One region of the Blautia sp. AF14-40 genome, then DNA from elsewhere that is predicted to be linked to it. Evidence: riboswitches for the same ligand, from Rfam matches in the RefSeq annotation. Region 1 holds a riboswitch; each other region holds the start of a gene.
The links. A riboswitch is a leader RNA that binds a small molecule or an ion and turns the genes downstream of it on or off. The one in region 1 is predicted to bind thiamine pyrophosphate.
Positions count from the first base shown of each region.

Region 2: another riboswitch for thiamine pyrophosphate. It lies ahead of DWW13_RS12115 (energy-coupled thiamine transporter ThiT); the one in region 1 lies ahead of thiM (hydroxyethylthiazole kinase).
Region 3: another riboswitch for thiamine pyrophosphate. It lies ahead of DWW13_RS11240 (TenA family protein); the one in region 1 lies ahead of thiM (hydroxyethylthiazole kinase).

Region 1 covers NZ_QUHK01000018.1:49,248-53,442, forward strand. Annotated here, with positions in the region: gene thiE (thiamine phosphate synthase) at 1-504, opposite strand, end outside; gene thiM (hydroxyethylthiazole kinase) at 491-1,312, opposite strand; TPP riboswitch at 1,439-1,550, opposite strand; gene DWW13_RS12760 (Gfo/Idh/MocA family protein) at 1,928-2,905, opposite strand; gene DWW13_RS12765 (ketopantoate reductase family protein) at 2,927-3,883, opposite strand; gene DWW13_RS19765 (hypothetical protein) at 4,051-4,185, shown strand.
Region 2 covers NZ_QUHK01000016.1:61,536-65,730, forward strand. Annotated here, with positions in the region: gene DWW13_RS12095 (stage III sporulation protein AE) at 1-253, shown strand, start outside; partial or broken gene DWW13_RS20180 (DUF6783 domain-containing protein) at 277-333, shown strand; gene DWW13_RS12100 (stage III sporulation protein AF) at 360-914, shown strand; gene DWW13_RS12105 (stage III sporulation protein AG) at 919-1,488, shown strand; gene DWW13_RS12110 (SpoIIIAH-like family protein) at 1,502-2,221, shown strand; gene DWW13_RS12115 (energy-coupled thiamine transporter ThiT) at 2,293-2,961, opposite strand; TPP riboswitch at 3,027-3,136, opposite strand; gene DWW13_RS12120 (DUF4867 family protein) at 3,289-3,906, shown strand; gene DWW13_RS12125 (L-fucose/L-arabinose isomerase family protein) at 4,015-4,195, shown strand, end outside.
Region 3 covers NZ_QUHK01000014.1:53,185-57,379, reverse strand. Annotated here, with positions in the region: gene DWW13_RS11255 (HAD family hydrolase) at 1-512, opposite strand, end outside; gene thiE (thiamine phosphate synthase) at 502-1,143, opposite strand; gene thiD (bifunctional hydroxymethylpyrimidine kinase/phosphomethylpyrimidine kinase) at 1,155-1,958, opposite strand; gene DWW13_RS11240 (TenA family protein) at 1,955-2,629, opposite strand; TPP riboswitch at 2,854-2,953, opposite strand; gene DWW13_RS11235 (relaxase/mobilization nuclease domain-containing protein) at 3,011-4,195, opposite strand, start outside.

The sequences.
Region 1 (4,195 bases):
GATGCCGCCGATGGCGATGACAGGGATTTTAACGGCATTGCAGATAGCAGTCAGCGTTTCGTGGCTGACATCCTCCGCATCCGCCTTGGAACCGGTGTGGAAGACCGCGCCGACGCCGAGGTAATCTGCCCCGCGCTGCTCGGCGAGAATGGCCTGTTCCACGGTCTGCGCCGAAACGCCGATGATCTTGTCCGGGCCAAGCTTAGCACGGACATCGCCGGCCTCCATATCGCTCTGGCCGACATGAACGCCGTCCGCATCCATCTTAGCTGCGATTTCCACGTTATCGTTGATGACGAAAGGAACATGGTATGCGGCACAGAGTTTTTTCAGTTCCAGTGCCTCTTCCATAAAGTGATTCTGGTCAAGATTTTTTTCGCGGAGCTGGATAAACGTTGCGCCGCCCTGCAGAGCCTTTTCCACCTGGCTGTACAGTGTCTCGCCGTTCAGCCAGCTGCGGTCTGTCACAGCATATAAAAGCAGGCCTTTTTTATCGCACTTCATACTTTGCACCTTTCTCCAGCATCTCGCCGTCCATGTGGCAGATGGCGTCGATGATGCGGTTCCGGTAGGTGGAGTTGCCGTCTTCCGGTTTCATATGGCTCCAGCCGATCTCGCCGGCAAGTCCCATCGCGCAGACAGCGGCAGCAGCGGCTTTTAACGGCTCGTCCGGGTTGGCAACGAGGTAAGCGGTCATCATGCCGGAGAGCTGGCAGCCTGTTCCGGTGATGCTTCCCATCTCGGCGCGTCCGTTGCGGATCACGTAGCAGGTGTCAGCATCGGCAACGAGGTCGATCGCTCCTGTGATGGCGACAACACAGTTGTGATCTTTCGCAAAGTTTTTTGCAAAAGCAACGGCGCTGTCGAGGTTTTCGTCTGTTACTTTATCGGCAACGTCTGCGTCAACACCCTTTGTCGTTCCGCTTCCGAGTGCCAGTGTTTTGATTTCGGAAATATTTCCGCGGATGACGGTGAACGGGATTTTTTCCATCAGTCCGACTGCGGTCGAAGTACGTAAGTGGCTTGCGCCTGCGCCGACTGGATCGAGCAGGATTTTGTGGCCGAGCGAAGCTGCTTTTGCACCGGCACGGTACATGCCGTCGATGCTCGTTCTGTGCAGCGTTCCGATGTTGATGTTCAGACCGCCGCAGATGGAGGTGATATCCTCGACATCCTCCGGTTCATCGGACATGATCGGGCTTGCGCCGCATGCCAGCAGAATATTGGCGACATCGTTTACTGTAACGTAATTTGTGATATTGTGTACGAGAGGGGTTGTTTTTCTGACATTGTCAAGACAAGTGCCTAACATAATTTTTTGTTCCTCCTGTGTGAGTATTTTTGCAGAAGCAAATTCCCTTGTGGTACTGGAAGAACCTGTTGATGATGTGTTCATAGAGATTAAAAAAGCAGATATACGTGGAGGTATATCTGCAGAAAATGTGCATATCGTATCTCCCTACGTTGGCATTACCCAAATCAGGTTCAGGGTCTAGGAGATGCATCCTACTCTCAGCCCGCTTCGCACGCGAGCTCCCCTTTGCTTTCTGCAGACAATTATATACGCATAAAAACAATTGTGCAAGAGAAAAACGGAAGATTTTAAAAAAATTCAGAAAAATAAAAAAGACATGCAAAATATTGGAAATGTAATGTTATTTGGGTTGACAGAGAAAATAATATCAGCGTAAAATGAAGTATAAAATATGCGTGGAAGACGGGTGAAACGATGGAAGAACAAAGAAGCTTGAACTCTACCAGGACAGCCCGGAATACACCTTCGACCTGATCCTCGTGGACGTACATATCGCAAAGCCGATTGATGCGGAATTACTGAAAAAGAAAATTGCAGAGTATTGCAGGTGAAAAGAAGTGCCCCTGCCCGGCATCTGATGTGTGCCGGGCAGGGGCTTTTGATGTGCGAATTTTATTTTTCTTCCTCCGGGTACGTATAGCCCCAGGTTCTGCGGAAGGAGGTCATCAGATCCATGACGTCCTTCGTGTAGTCGAGGTGCATGGCAGATGCATCTCCATTGATGGCGCGTTCCATGTCGGCGAGCTCATAGGCGAGTGCATCGGCGTTGTCACCGGCTTTGATGATTTCGGATTCGCCGGTGGAAGCGTCTGTGATTTTTGCTTCCCAGGCACGCGGGTACTCCATGATCTCGATAAATCCGTTCTCACAGGAAACCATGCCGCGTTTCGGCTGTTTGGAGTGGAGAGAGAGCATCACACTTGCCATCTGTCCTTCCTGATTGGTGAGAAGGAGGCCGGCCTGCTCGTCCACACCGGTCGGAGCGGGCTTTACCTGGGAAAGGAGCTGATCCGGCTTGGAGTCGAAGAACCAGCGGAGGAAGGAGAGTGCGTATACGCCAATATCAAGCATCGCGCCGCCTGCGAGATTCCGGTTGAAGAAGCGGTTCTTCATGTTGTACTCTTTGAAACTGCCGAAGTTCATCGTGATCAGATTGACTCTGCCGAGACGGCCGGAGTCGAGAATTTTTTTCAGCTCTTTGTAGATCGGCATATGGTAAATCGTCATTGCCTCTCCGATGATGACATCTTTTTCTTTTGCAAGCGCTATGGCCTCGTCGAGCTCGTCACTGTTCAGCGTAATCGATTTCTCAACGAGAATGTGTTTTCCATTGGCAATCGCCTCTTTCATAAAGCCAAGATGCGTGTTGTGCGGCGTCGTGATATAAATGACATCGACCTCCGGATCGGTAAACATCTCATGGAAATCATCGTAAACTTTTCCAATTCCATATTTCTCCGCAAAAGCAGCCGCCTTCTCATGGGTCCGGTTGCCGACCGCGTAAATATTCTTTCCGTTTTTCTGCAGTGCGACCGCCATTTCATTTGCAATCACACCGCATCCGAGTACAGCCCATTTGATTTCTTTCATCGTGAGATTCTCCTATCGTATCTATTTCGCCCAGAGCGGTTCTTCGCTTCCGCTGTAGTCAAACCGTCCGTCGTTTTTCTCTTCCAGTGCTTTGATCATATGGTACGTAAATTCATTGTAAGGCGTTGGAATTCCAAGCTCTTTTCCCATGCGGATCAGCGCACCCGAGAACATATCAATTTCCGTATGGTGTCCCGCATCGAGATCCTGGAGCGTCGAGTAGCGCGCTGTCGGCGGAACCGCACTTCCGCGTCCCGAGGAGACATCCGCCTTGCTGATATCAATTCCTTTTGCCTCCGCAATCGCCATCAGTTCTGCGCGGAGTCCGTCGCTGATCGCCTTCATATGCACACTGTCGCGGTAGCAGCCGACCCCGGCACCGAGAATAGCCTGCGGCAGGTTATTGCAGACATTCAGCCGGAATTTGCTCCATATTTCCTCTAAAATACAATCGGTTGCCCGGTAATGCAGCCCTGTGCCGGAGAACAGATCCAGAACAGCCTGCACACGCTCACTGTCGTACGGAGCCGAAACTTCGCCGAAAATGATGCCGAGCGTCGCCTCAGGGTTGAAAACGTAGCCGTCATTCTCTTTATGAGAAGCTACTTTGATAACAGCATGAAGCAGATGCTCCGCACCGACTTTTTGCGCGATGATCTCCTCACTGTCCACGCCGTTCATCAGACTCATGATCACAGTATTCTCGCCGGTAACGGCAGTAATATTGTCAAGAGCCCCCGGCAGTGCGCCGTATTTGAGCGAGACGATCAGAAAATCCACGCCGTGTGCCTCTTCCGGTGTCCATACCTCCGGGTGATAAACCGTATCGTTAATTTTACATCCTTTGTTTTTCAGACGCTTCGCCCGTTCCCCGGACGCGATAACGCCGAGCCGGATGTCCTTTTTCTCCGAAAGCCCCCAGATCACATAAGACCCAACCGCTCCGGCGCCCAGAACAGCAACTGATTTTATTTTCATAATAGCCTCCTTTGTAACTGTTTGAATTACCCTTACTATAACAAATTTTGCGGAGATCCTCAATTTGTTGTTCAAAATAGAAAATTTCGGAAAAGGAAGCCTAAATGTGTTAAGGTACATTGTAGAATGAAAAATATAAAAGAAACGCGCAGATGCGGCAAGAGGAGATGACAGAAACACATTACCACATTTCCAAACCGACGGCCTGCTTCATGCTGGATCTGAATGATCTGAAAATGTACGAAGACAAAATCCGGACGAAAGAAGAACAGAAGGCAAAAGAAAAACAAGAGAAGAAATAAGAAACGAAGG
Region 2 (4,195 bases), on a different contig from region 1:
GATCCGCAACTGCTTTGGCGTGACGGCAATGCTGGTACTGCTCGCAGCAGGCATGGTCCCCGCCGTTCAGCTTCTCGTTTCGGGTCTTTCCTTCCGCCTTCTCGCCGCGGCGGCGCAGCCCGTCTCGGACAAGCGGATCGCGGGATGTCTTGCGGCGGCAGGAAAAGGATATGCGATGCTTCTGCGTCTCCTTCTGACCGTAGAAGTCCTGTTTCTGCTGACGATTGCAATCCTGGCGGGAACTTTTTCCTAGAGCGTGTCTGAAAAAGGCTTTTCGCAAACTGGGGCTTGCAGATTGCGGAAATGATTTTTCAGACATGCTCTAGCGTGTAGTTGGGCAGGCAGCGGCGGGAGGCGGCATGGTAGAAGAGATTCTGCAGTGGCTTAAGAATATTTCAATTTTTCTAATTTTTATGACAACTGTGCTGAACCTGATCCCGGAGAAGGAGGACAAGAAGCCGGTTCAGTTTTTTCTTGGAATTGTGATGGTACTGATTTTTTTCCAGCCCGTGCTAAAAGCGGGAGGTTTGGAGCAGAAAATGGCGCAGACGCTCGACCGTCTGACGCTGGAAGAGGAGGCAGCAGCAATGGAAAATGTACAGATTCGTGCAGAAAGCTTTGAAAAACAGTATTACGTGGGCGCCTGGGAAAAAGAGACGGAGCGCCAGATCCGGATGTATCTGTCAGAGAGCGGCATTCCGGGGGCAGCCGTTTCGGTAACGCTGGAGCCGGGAAACACCGGTGAGGCAAAAGAGATCCGCATTGAAGCGCCGATGCGGCAGACGAGCATTTACCGCGAAGAACAGAAAAAACAGCGGGAAATGCTCGATGAAAAGCTGACAGAGATCAAAAGTGTTTTAAGTGAGGTCTACGGAACCGATCCGGCGCATATTATGATAGAGATTTCGGAATAGGCCTATGAGGGAAAAGGCAGCGGCGTTTTTCCGGAAACAGAAAAAGGAGCAGTGGATGCTGTACTTCCTGCTGGCGGCAATCGGCGTTGTCCTGCTGCTGCCGACGGGAACAAAAAAGACCGGTGAGGAGACAGAACAGCCGCAGGAGACGGCTGCGCGTCCGGCGGGGGATGCGGGAGCATCGGTGCAGGAGGAGATGGAACAGCGTCTTTGTGACGCACTTTCCCAGATGGACGGTGTGGGCGCAGTGCACGTCGTGGTGACGCTGGAATCCACAGGAAAAAAGATTGTGGAAAAAGATGTCCCAACGCGGAGCACAACGGAGGAAAACAAGAAGGGAGAGGAGACCGGAAGCGTTACATCCTCGTCGCAGGATGAGGCAACTGTCTATGAAAAGACACAGAACGGAGCCGAGACACCGTATGTGGTTTCCGAGGAGTACCCGGCGGTGCGCGGCGTGCTCGTTATCGCAGAAGGCGGGGGAAACCCGGTGACGATACAGGAGATTCAGGAGGCCGTGATGGCATTATTTCAGGTGGGCGCAAATAAGATTAAAGTAGTCAAAATGAAGTAAAGGAGTCAAATGCGTGGAAAAATTAGAACAGGAAATGAATGCACCTGAGAAAATGGCAGAGACACCATCGCCGAAAAAGACGGCCGGGAAAAAGAAAAAATTCCGGAAAAACCAGGTCATCATCACCGCCCTTGCGATCATGATCGCCGTTGCCGGATACATCAACTATGCTGACAGTACCCTGTCCACGAAGGAGAAGGCAGACGGAACCACGGCGGATGCCAGCACCGTTTTAAAAGACATCTCCAGCCTGGACACCGACATCACCGACGAGGTGGATGCCGGCACAGCAGGGGACTCGTCGCGGACCGTCACCGAAACGCCGGGAGAGGCAGTCCTTGCCGGGGCATCTACATACATGGCCCAGGCCAGAATCGACCGCGAACAGATCCGTTCCCAGAACAAAGACACCTTAAATGAAATCATTAACAACACCAACCTTTCCGAAACCGAGCGCCAGAGCGCCGTCCAGAGCATGGTGGAAATGACGGAACTCGTAGAAAAAGAGTCGGCAACCGAACTCCTCCTCGAAGCCAAAGGCTTCAACGATGTCGTCGTAAACCTGACCGGCGAAACCGCCGACATCGTCGTTCCGATGAAAGAAGTAACCGAGGAACAGCGTGCCCAGATCGAAGACATCGTAACCCGCAAAACCGGAATCGGCGTAGAAAACATCGTCATCACCCCCATGAGCTCCGCCGCCGACACAGCCGCAGAGGAGAGTGCTCAGTAAATTTTGATATCCACGTAAAAAATCCGGAAACGCAAAATCATGCGTTTCCGGATTTTTTCACGTAATTCTATTTAATTTGCACCATGTGCCGTTCTTGCAACCGTCTGCAGTGCTTTCTTCACCGGCGGCAGCGAGATCAGAATCACCGTCAGTACACCTTCAGCCAGCAGATAGCTGTAGTTGTAAATAATCGGATACAGCGCCTTCAAAGACTGCGGGAAATTCTCCGGCATATAATCCATCCAGTACAGATACCCGCCTAACGTATGGAAAAATCCCCTCGCCAGCACAGCCACAATATACCCGATCAGCAGCCCGTTTTTCTTCTTTCCAAAGAATCCGGCCACACCCAGCGCCGCAAACGCAAACACATAATCACAGCACACCTGGAACAGCGACAGCACATACGGCCCCTGGATAAACTGCAGCAGTCCATAAGCAAAACCAACGAGAATACCCGTCTTCGCCCCATACCAGTTCGCAATCAGCACAATAAACAGCATCGAAAACAACGTAACCGATCCCCCGTACGGCAGCTCAAACACCTTCACATACGAAGTCACAAGCGCCAGCGCCATCCCCATCGCACAAAATGCCAGCTTCCTTGCATCCATTCCCGTCCCCTTACTCTTCTGAGCAGAAAGAACCGAAGCAATCACCACCAGCGCCACCATCAGCACCACGCATCCAACATAACCGGCCGTCGTCAGTCCGCCGTCAGCAGTAACAAAAAAACTCATAAAAAAACCTCCTTCGCATTCCGCTTGGAGGGGCTCACATAAAAACACAGTCCCGAATCACCTCCGAAACCACGTTCCAGCTTCCCTACGCAGGAATTATCCCGTTCAGGTAGTGAGGGTCCGTGAGCTTATCCCTGTCCCACGTTCTCAGCCAAAGGCTCCCCTAGCGTCATATTATTTTAACGTATTAAAGTATACCAACCTCCCCCTTATTTGTCAACCTGTCCGTTTTTTCATCCAAATACATGTTGACAAGAAGTACATACAAGTGCTATATTACAATTAGTTCAATCATTAAACTAATTGTACGAAAGGAGCACCAACACAATGCAGATTCTGAAAGTAACAGACGAAGCATTCCGCCAGTACGGCAAAGTCATCAAAGACCTCGACGTCAGCGACATCATCACCGCCATGTCCGAGACCCCATGTTCCGACGACGTAGTCTACGAGCCTTCCATTGAAAGCCTCGAAGCCTGCAAAAGCGCCCAGTCCGTATCCGACAGCCTCTACGGCGGCATGCCGATCCAGATCGGCTACTGCAACGGCCACAACCATTTACTGAACGCCGTAGAATACCACCGCGACAGCGAAATCAACATCGCCGTAACCGACCTGATCCTGATCCTCGGAAAAGAACAGGACATCACCGAAGACCACACCTACGACTCATCCAAAATGGAGGCCTTCTTAATCCCGGCCGGAACCACCATTGAAGTCTACGCAACCACCCTCCACTACGCACCATGCAACGTGGCAGCCAGCGGCTTCAAATGCGTCGTAGTCCTTCCAAAAGGAACCAATACCGACATCACCCTGGAAGAAAAACACACCCCGGAAGACGACCTGCTCTTCGCCAGAAACAAATGGCTCTTAAGCCACCCGGATGCAAACATCGCCGGAAGCGTAGCAGGCATCAAAGGAGAAAACCTCTCGGTAAAATAAAACCAGAGACAAAACCAGAAATCAGAAACACTGCCCCAAAAGAGCAGTTCTGAACATAAAAAGAAACCAAAAACCAAGAAAACCCAAAAAGGAGGATCTTCAAAAATGATCAACAATACACCGGAAATCAAATTAGGTATCGTTGCAGTAAGCCGTGACTGCTTCCCGAACAGCCTTTCCGAGAACAGAAGAAAAGCAGTCGTAAAAGCATACGACGGAGAAATCTACGAATGTCCAATCATCGTCGAGAATGAAATCGACATGATGAACGCACTCGAAGACCTGAAAA
Region 3 (4,195 bases), on a different contig from region 1:
GCTGGAAGCACATCATCAAACACAATACAGTGTTCAGGTGCAACCCCTAATTTTCTTGCGGCCAATTCAAAGACATCCGAATATTCTTTTCCCCGCTGAACCTCATCTGTTGAACATAGAGCGTCAAATAATTCTAAAATAGAATTGTTCTTTAAGCATGGAATATAGAGCTTTTCCGGCAACCCCGTAGCAACTGCAAGTTTTATTCCATGTTCTTTTAAGCGCAGAAGATAATCAAGGGCATGGGGCAGCAGACCGACATGGTTACTGTATTCCTCGACCGCCATATTATTCCATTCCTCAATAATTCCCTCTACCGTTTCTTGCAATCCCAAAAGATCAATGGTATATTGTGCGGCTTCCTCAAAACTCCTTGCACATATTTCAGTTACATAATTTTCCGGGACAGGAAGATTTCTCTTTTTCAAAAACTGAATATCTATATGCTCCCATACATCCATTGAATCCAGAATTGTTCCATCTAAATCAAAGATTGCCGCATTAAAATCCATGTTTCTTTTCCTTTCCGCAAAATAAATCTTTCAGTTCCGCAGCAGCAGCTTTTATATCGGACTGCGCTATGATGGCAGATACAACAGCCAGCCCGTCAATTCCCATGGGCTTGAAACGCCCTGTATTTCCTTTATTGATACCGCCAATAACAACGATCGGCAAAGAAACGGCTGTGCGGATTTTCTGTAATTCCTCCATTGATACAGAATCAGCGTCGGTTTTAGTTCCAGTAGGGAACATTGCGCCAACTCCCAAATAATCTGCACCATCCTGTTGTGCCTGTATTGCTTCTGCAATGGAAGATGCAGATACTCCCAACAGCATATTTTCCCCAATTACTTTGCGGACGGCAGCCGCAGGTAAATCATGCTGTCCAATATGTACCCCCGTAGCCTGCACAGCCATTGCAATATCTATCCGGTCGTTTATGATAAGGGGAATATGGTATTTATCCGTAACCTGTTTCACGGCAACAGCCTGATTGTAAAATTCTAATGAGGACAATTCTTTTTCTCGGAGTTGTATCATTGTGCAGCCTCCTAAAATTGCCTGTTCTACCGCTTCTGTCAGGCTATCGCAGCTCATTAGTTGACGATCAGTAACAAGATAAAGTGTATAATCAAAGTTCATTTTGCACCTGCCTATTCTTTAGATAAACCATGCTGATACAATTCGTAGAAATGGTGCGTCGGGCCACAGCCTTTTCCAATCGCAAGAGAGTGTTCGATTGCCATTGTGACATAAGCCTTTGCAGATTCGACTGCAAGCGGAACACTTTTTCCCTTTGCAAGCTGGGAAGCGATTGCAGAAGAAAAGGTACAGCCTGTCCCATGAGTATTTTTCGTATCAATGCGGGATGTTTCAAAATGGTAGAAATTTTCTCCATTAAATAGGACATCAACAGCATTTCCTATATGATGTCCACCCTTGACAACAATCGCCTTACAACCCATGGCATATATTTTTCTTGCGGCAGCCTCCATATCTGAAACTGTGGAAATCTGCATATCTGCTATTTTCTCTGCCTCTGGAATATTCGGAGTAAGTACATCGGCCAGTGGAATTACTGTGTCTATCAAGGTGGAAACCGCCGTAGGATTCATCAATGGGCAGCCATTTTTGGCATACATAACCGGGTCGATTACGACATTTTGGGGCTTATATTGTAATAGTTTCTTTGCCACCGCTTTCATACATTCTGGTGTAGAAAGCATACCGATTTTTACTGCGTCCACTTCAATATCTTCAAATACGGCGTCAATCTGTTTTTCAATCATATCCGGGGTAATATCTTGGATGTCGATAACACGGCTGGTGTTCTCTGCAACAACAGAAACAATAACACTCATTCCAAATACACCGTGAGCAGAAAAAGTTTTCAAATCAGCCTGAATACCTGCACCTCCGCTGCAATCTGATCCGGCAATGGACAATACTTTTTTCATTTTGCATTTTCCTCCATTCTCTCGTTCCGATAGGCCATCTTCCAAAAAGCAAGCTCTAACAAACTTGCTTTTTCAAAAATATCAGCCAGATACTTTTTATTTGCTACTGATAACCCGGCACATTTATGCTCTGCAAAAGCAGACCATTCTTTGCAGCTTTCTGCATATTGTTCATCCGCATAATCTTTGATAAAGTCCCAATATCTTGACTGTCTGCTTGTAGGAACAGCCGCCAATTTGCGGAATATATAGCTGTAACTTAGCATACAGGGAAGAACCGCCATTAAAATTTCTTCATTCTTTCCATGTGACGCAATCTCAAACATGAAATCAATGTAATTTTGATTTTCAGGCAGAGGAGCGATCAGTTCAATATCATTATCCGTCATGCAAAACTGCTTTAGATAATCCAGACGCACTTCTGATTCCGTATCATTTACAAAATTCAGCATGGAATAGTAAAGCTGAATTTCTCTTAATGTATCAGCATGAAAAATTGCCTTGCCGTATATACGGGCATAGTTTTTCAGATAGATACTATCCTGAATCATATATCTCTTGAACTTTTCAAGAGGTAGCTTTCCAGTTTGCACTTCCTGCACAAATGGGGTAGCTGCACATTCTTCCCAAATGGGGATGTTGCGGGTTAAAATGTCTTTCATAAATGCCATGTTTGTTCCTCCTGAAATAAAAAAATAGAGCCTCTAAAACAATTAGAAGCTCTTTCAGACGCAATACGAGCGTAAGAAATTGCTTCCCTACGCCGGTATTAGCCGACAGGTCCAGAGGTCAGGTCTTACCTTTTTCAACTTGTTCAGTTCCCTCGCAAACACATATCATATCTTATTCAATTAAAAAAGGACATTCCCAAAACAGAGAATGTCCAAAAAATACGAATCTGTATTCTTTAGCTCCCTGCGTTGGTATTAGCCAACAGGTTCAAAGGGTCAGGTTTTAACCTTCTCAACTACAAGGTAGTCCCCCTGCTTGAGTATTATTATAGTTAAGAAGTCCCGGAAAGTCAAGGTCTATAGAATTCAAGTTAGCAAACCTTATTGACGGGATTTTTCTGTGCTGCGCTGCGGTTGTGGTGGGGAAGAAATCTCTAATAGGTATTCCACATTGGCCCGAACATTATGAAGTTCTTTCATATCATTTTTGGCCTGCTTATAGGCAGAATAGGCTTTCCGTTTTTGTTCCAGAAGATCGGTGTATTCCTCCCGGAGAGATTTAACAGAGGGGAGCTTTTGGATTCCTAGCTCGTCAAAATGATTCTTTGCCGCCTGGTGCAGCAGAATTTCAGCCTCATGTACTATTCGGTATTTTTTGCTGTACCCGGCTTTGCGATATTCTACATAGACAGCCCGCGTTTTCGCATAGTTTACGATCTGCTTTTGTAGCTCGGCATTGGCGTTCATTCTTGACTCTAAATCTTTAATTTGAACGGATAAGGTATTGAAATTAGTGGTAGCGGCGTTGGCTTTTTCCAGAAGATCCTCATAACCCATATCGCCATGTTCTTTTAAGTAGAGCACTGCCTGGGAAAGCTGTTTTAAGTTGAACACTTTTGCCCAACGCTCATAACCGGGACCTTTGCCGGAACGGATTGCAGCCTCTATATCTACCAGCAATCCAACTTTGGAAACCGGTTTTTTTGAAAAAGTATGGTGGGATTTTACTGTCCGTGTACCGGCAATTCGTTCTTTGATGGCCTGTTCTGTATAATCGCCTTTGAGCGTATCGCATCGGGTATAATTTTCTTGTCCCGGAACTCGGAACCGAAGATGTTTTCTTTCACGGTTAACTTCAATCCCGGCAGCCTCCAGCTTCTTTAGAAGTTCCTCAAAATCTTTTGGCATTTCCTCTAATGCAGCATCAATAGCAATACGTATCTGCTCCTGAAAGGAAGGCTGCTTTTTATTTCCCAGCCATGTGCCATAATGCTCCCGGCTGGGTTTCGGATTTTCAACAATCGAAAGTCCATGCTCCAAACACAGCTTGTCATTCATTCGCCGGATTGCCCAGGTAGAGCCCCAGAAGTTGCGAAATTTTTTCTGACAGTCCAGTGTAGTAGAGTTGATAATGATGTGATTATGGACATGGTGCTTATCTACATGGGTACAGACGACAAAGGCATGTTTTCCTTTTGTGAGTTTTAGCGCCAGCTCCCTGCCGATCTGATTAGCTTCTTCTGGCGTAACTTCGCCGGGCTTAAATGCCTGACGGAGATGGTAGGC